2 linked regions of the Parasegetibacter sp. NRK P23 genome follow. Each later gene encodes a partner of the first gene's protein in a complex. Links are inferred from orthologs where the notes say so. Each region holds a gene or a part of one and is shown in the gene's direction. Other genes may lie near its edges.

Region 1 (2,915 bases):
TTGAGGAGGTCCGCATCTGCCGAAGTCCGTTGTTTAAACTGTCCGTTGGCGGAAATCACCGCAATGGAGTCTACCAGGCTGTAAGTGCCGTAAGAACTAAATTGCGCCGAGGCGTCGCGGTTCGTAATATACACCCGTGATTCCTCACTGGTCAGGTTATTGAGCGGGTCTTTCCGGCAACCTGTAAGTGCGAGTAAGGCACCGATGCCCGCGTAGAATAGCGTGTTTTTTGTCATGATATACAAGCGATTTAGGTTAGAAATCCGGCTGATCTGAAACGGCCATAGATAAGTACAGGAACAAGATGCAAAGTTCAGGCCGCCGGATGTTAACACCCTCTTAAAGCAACGCGCCATAAGGGTCGATTTGCGCCCTGATTTGCTTAATTTTGAAACATGCCATTCAAAATCCATTCACCATATACGCCGGCGGGCGACCAGCCCACGGCCATTCAGCAATTAACAGAAGGAATAGACAACGGAGAGAAGTTTCAGACGTTACTCGGGGTAACCGGATCGGGGAAAACATTCACCATGGCGAATGTGATCCAGAACGTGCAGAAACCAACATTGGTGCTCACCCACAACAAAACCCTGGTGGCCCAGTTGTACGGTGAGTTCAAACAGTTTTTCCCCGATAACGCGGTAGGTTATTTCGTTTCTTACTACGATTATTACCAGCCCGAAGCATACATCCCCGTAAGTGATACTTATATTGAAAAGGACCTTGCCATCAATGAAGAACTGGACAAACTCAGGCTTCAGGCCACCTCCCAACTGCTCAGCGGCAGGAGGGATATTATTATCGTGGCGAGCGTAAGCTGTATTTATGGTATGGGTAACCCCACGGATTACGAAAACGGGATCATCCGTATTCACCAGGGACAAGTACTGAGCAGACAGGGTTTTTTACACGCATTGGTGAACTCGTTGTACCACCGTACCACAACGGAATTTACACGGGGCACCTTCAGGGTAAAAGGCGATACGGTAGACATTAACCTGCCGTATGTGGATTTCGGCTACCGCATCAGTTTTTTCGGCGATGAAATCGAAGAGATAGAAAGTTTTGATACCGAAACCGGGAAACGCATCGGGAAAATGGACAACGCGGCCATTTTCCCCGCAAACCTTTACCTGGCCCCGAAAGATATTCTGCAGCAGGTGCTCAACGAAATCCAGGATGAACTGGCGGCACAGGTGGAGTACTACAAAAATTCAGGGAAATATATTGAAGCGCAGAGACTGAGTGAAAGAGTGAACTACGACCTGGAAATGATCCGCGAACTGGGCTATTGCAATGGCGTGGAAAACTATTCCCGCTTCTTCGACCGGCGTGCACCGGGAACAAGGCCCTTCTGCCTGCTGGATTATTTTCCCAACGATTTTCTTTGTGTGATCGATGAGAGCCACCAGACCATTCCCCAGGTGAGTGGGATGTATGGCGGCGACCGGAGCCGTAAACTGAACCTCGTGGATTTCGGCTTCCGTTTGCCCTCCGCATTAGACAACAGGCCACTGAACTTCTATGAATTCGAATCCCTGCTCAACCAGGTGGTATTCGTTTCCGCCACGCCCGGTGATTACGAACTGGAAAAAACCGAGGGTATCGTGGTGGAACAGGTGGTGCGTCCAACCGGGTTATTGGATCCGCCCATTGAAGTGCGCCCCAGCACCAACCAGATTGATGACCTCCTCGACGAAATCGATAAGCGGGTGAAAAAAGGCGACCGCGTGTTGGTAACCACACTCACCAAACGCATGGCCGAAGAAATGGACAAATACCTGCACCGCATCAACATCAAATCGAAATACATCCACAGCGAAGTGGATACACTGGACCGGGTGGAAATTCTCCGGCAACTGCGTTTAGGGGAAATTGATGTGCTCGTGGGCGTGAATTTGCTGAGAGAGGGACTCGATCTTCCCGAAGTATCGCTCGTGGCCATACTGGATGCGGATAAGGAAGGGTTTCTCCGGAACGAAAAATCACTTACCCAAACCGCTGGCCGTGCGGCAAGAAACGTTGATGGTCTTGTGATTTTCTATGCGGATAAAATGACGGAAAGTATGCAGCGCACCATCGATGAAACCACACGCCGGCGCGAAAAACAGATCGCTTATAACCTGGAGCACGGCATCACACCAAGAACCGTGGTGAAATCGAAGGAACAGGTGTTTGCTCAGACATCCGTGCTGGACATCAAAGGATTTGATCCCGATTCAAAATATGCGGTGATGGAAACCAAACCCATACTCGCCGCCGAAGAAGAAGGCGTTTACCAGACCGTTCCTCAAATGGAAAAAGCCATCAAAGAAGTGAAGAAGGCCATGGAAAAAGCCGCGCGGGACCTGGATTTCATGGAAGCGGCAAGGTTGCGCGATGAAATGTTCGCCATGCAGAAACAATTGGAAATGATGAAAACAACATCGTAAGAGTAGGTGTTTTTCTGTTTGGCGGGTATTGGAAAGTTGATATACTTTTGTAGTGAATATGAAAAAAACGAATAGCACGGCTAATGCGAAAAGCTCCAAGGGAGCAAGACTCTTCAAGAAAATGATTGAAGAGAAGCGGGCTATTCAAAAACATCTGGCAGAGGGAAAGAAAATTGAGGAGTTAAAGGATAAGTTCAGATTTGTTAAGCCCCTATCAACTTTACGAAAATGATGAACTTTCTTATGAGTTCATAACGGATCAAGGGGTCCGATATAAAATCTATTTCCTGGACACCTCTTATTTGTTTGAAGATTATGCTTCTTTAAAACAGGAAAAAGTCTATTCGTTTAACATTGATGAGGTTGAACGATCTCAAGGGAGTAATGTTGGATCTGATCGGAGGATTGGGTTAACGGTACATAACATGTTTCTTCATTTTTTCGCACAGATAAATAATGTCGCGATCTATGTTTGTGATA
Region 2 (3,020 bases), 100 kb from region 1 along the record:
GTTTCATGGTAGTTTTTTTTAATGAACACACGCATGTGCCCATTCATAATGATAAAATTTAATAGGAATAAAGATAATCGAATTCGTGTGCAGAATGGATGTTAACGAGATGAAAGGAAAATTTTGAATCCAGAATACTAAAAGAAAATAACGGAAGGGCTTCCGGGCAAAATACTGATTCCGTTAACGGAAAACAACGTCGGTGGCACCGGTTCCGCGGATTTCACGCCCAAGGGCCTTTTCTTCCAAAAGATTAACACGGTGAACATCAGCAGAAAAACACGGTACCCGGTGGCACCGCTATACCGGTGGCACCGGGGTACACAATTCCTTCGTAAATTGCACCCATGTTTAATTACCTGGAAGGATTGAATGAGCAGCAACGAGAAGCTGTATTGCATAAAGACGGACCCATCATGATTGTTGCCGGTGCCGGCAGCGGAAAAACCAAAGTACTCACCACCCGTATTGCCCACCTCATGGCACAGGGGGTGGACGCGTTCAACATACTCGCCCTTACCTTTACCAATAAGGCCGCGGCAGAAATGAAGGAAAGGATCGGAAAGATCCTCGGCAATAGTGAAGCGCGTAATCTATATGTGGGTACGTTCCACAGTGTTTTTGCACGGATACTCCGCGGGGAAGCCCATAACATCGGGTATCCCAATAACTTCACGATATATGATACCGACGATTCGAGGAGTGTGCTGAAAACGGTGATCAATGAAATGAACCTCGACGATAAGCACTACAAACCCAATGTGGTGCACAGCAGGATTTCAGGCGCGAAGAACGCGCTCGTCGGGCCCGCGGAATATGCCACGGATTATTACATTCAGCAGGAAGATATGCGGCAGAACCGGCCTGAGATCGCCCGCATCTTTGACGCATACGTGAAAAGATGCTTCAAAAACGGCGCGATGGACTTTGACGACCTGCTGCTGAAAATGTATGAACTCCTGAACACGCAGCCAGATGCGCTGCACAAATACCAGCATAAGTTCAAATACATACTCGTAGATGAGTATCAGGATACCAACCCTGCCCAGTACGCCATCATCAAACTGCTCGCGGCGATGCACGAAAACATCTGCGTGGTAGGTGATGATGCCCAAAGTATCTATTCTTTCCGGGGGGCCACCATCGAAAACATCCTTCAGTTCCAGAAAGATTATGACGATGTGAAAGTGGTAAAACTGGAACAGAATTACCGCTGCACGCAGAATATCCTGAATGTTGCCAACGAGATCATCAGCAACAACAAAGGACAGATTCCGAAGAACCTCTGGACAGATAATGCCCAGGGCGAAAAGATCAGGCTCGTCCGTACGATGAGCGATAACGAGGAAGGGCATTTCGTAGCAGATACCATCCAGGAACAGAAGCTGCGCAATCATTTCAACAACCGCGATTTCGCGATTCTCTATAGAACGAACGCGCAGAGCCGCGCATTCGAAGAAAGCCTGAGAAGAAAGGCCATTCCTTACAAAATATTTGGCGGCATGTCTTTCTACCAGCGGAAGGAAATCCGCGACTTCGTGGCCTACCTTCGTATCATCGTGAACGGCCAGGATGAGGAAGGGCTCAAACGTATTATCAACTACCCCGCCAGGGGAATAGGAAAAACTACCGTTGAAAAAGCGGTGATCGTTGCCAATGAGCAGAATATTTCCATGTGGCAGGTGCTGGAAAGAGCCGGGGAATTTGGCTTCAAAGCGGGTACGTTGGAGTCGATCCAGCAATTCGTTCAGATGATAAAATATTTCCGTGCGTTGCTGAACGATAAGAATGCTTACGATGTGGCACAGCAGGTGGGTAAGCATACCAACATGGTGAAGGAACTTTTCTCCGATAAAACATCAGAGGGCCTGGCGCGTTACGAGAACGTGCAGGAATTGCTGAACTCTATCAAAGAGTTTACCGAAACACCTGATACCGAAGATGGCGAACAGGTGGACAAATCACTTGGCGCTTACCTCCAGCAGATTACGCTGCTAACAGATGCCGATAACGATGAAGATGAGAATGCCGATGTGGTAAAACTGATGACCATCCACGCGGCGAAGGGGCTTGAGTTTCCAGTTGTATTTTCTGTGGGGCTGGAAGAAACATTGTTTCCCAGCGCTATGTCCATCAATACCAGGGAAGAACTGGAAGAAGAGCGCCGCCTTTTTTATGTAGTGGTTACCCGCGCAAAAACGAGGCTTTGGATTTCTTATGCGAATAGTCGTTACCGCTTCGGGCAACTGGTGCAGAACGAGCCGAGTCGTTTTCTCGAAGAAATTCCGGATGAATACCTAGACCGCAGCTACTCAGGTGGTGGTGCCCGGAACCAGGGCGCTTCTTTTACCGGAGGATCAGCTTTCGAAAGAATGAAAGGTGGTTTTGGTGCAGCCGCGCAGGCCGAAAAAATGTATGGTCCCCCGCCAGCCAAAAGAAAAGATACCAAACCGGCTTACATGCCGCCGCCCGCGCCCGCCAAAGTAGTGGAGCATGTGCCCTCTACCGATTTTGTTGCCAGTGATACCAGCAACTTACAGGCGGGCCAGCAGGTAGAACACCAGAAGTTCGGGTTCGGAACTGTGGCTAAATTGGAAGGCTCCGCACACAACCCTATCGCGACGATTAATTTTCAACACAACGGAGAGAAAAAGATTATGTTGAATTACGCGAAGTTGCGGATAGTGGAATAAAAACGTTGCGCCGTGGCGTCGTTGCGAGAAACTATATTGTCTTCCTGAAAGAAATCTCTCGCAACGACGCCACGGCGCAACGCATAAAATATTTACAACAATACCGCGAGACTCCGTACCACAGCTCCCAAACGTACCGCATCGTGGATCTTTTGCTTCGAAGCCCCATGCAATACAATATTCTTCTCGTGTGAAGTCACGCACATCTCACAGCCATTTACAGCACTCACCACCAGACTGATGGTCTCGAACAATTCCTTGCCCAGCACCGGGTTGGCCATAATGCTCATGCGGATACCGGCGGGAGCGGTATTGTAGAACTCTTCG

The links. The genes of interacting proteins can lie anywhere in the genome.
Region 2: the proteins of uvrB (region 1) and M4J38_RS15910 are in contact, whole or in part, in a crystal structure (PDB 7EGT), measured with the Thermus thermophilus proteins. The link is inferred for Parasegetibacter sp. NRK P23 from one-to-one orthologs. Residues at the interface, in WP_096411307.1 of Thermus thermophilus: Glu23, Leu25, Arg26, Asp27, Gly28, Glu29, Arg30, Phe31, Arg55, Glu326, Asp327, Phe328, Glu379, Ser382, Gln383, His398, Gly400, Arg401; in WP_096412145.1 of Thermus thermophilus: His654, Arg656, Phe657, Gln666, Asp668, Glu669, Lys680, Arg681, Leu682, Ser683, Lys685, Tyr686, Ala687.

The regions. Positions count from the first base shown.
Region 1 is NZ_JAMDLG010000001.1:3,802,695-3,805,609, reverse strand. It holds uvrB (excinuclease ABC subunit UvrB), read left to right. Parts: upstream 1-395; coding sequence 396-2,435; downstream 2,436-2,915. Other genes in the region: M4J38_RS15410 (DUF6169 family protein), read left to right, coding at 2,636-2,915; M4J38_RS15420 (DUF4136 domain-containing protein), read right to left, coding at 1-236. UniProt on the Escherichia coli protein: The UvrABC repair system catalyzes the recognition and processing of DNA lesions. A damage recognition complex composed of 2 UvrA and 2 UvrB subunits scans DNA for abnormalities.
Region 2 is NZ_JAMDLG010000001.1:3,905,752-3,908,771, forward strand. It holds M4J38_RS15910 (ATP-dependent helicase), read left to right. Parts: upstream 1-347; coding sequence 348-2,693; downstream 2,694-3,020. Other genes in the region: M4J38_RS15905 (hypothetical protein), read right to left, coding at 1-7; M4J38_RS15915 (carboxymuconolactone decarboxylase family protein), read right to left, coding at 2,786-3,020. UniProt on the Escherichia coli protein: A helicase with DNA-dependent ATPase activity. Unwinds DNA duplexes with 3'-5' polarity. Translocates on single-stranded DNA with 3'-5' polarity. Initiates unwinding more efficiently from a nicked substrate than double-stranded DNA.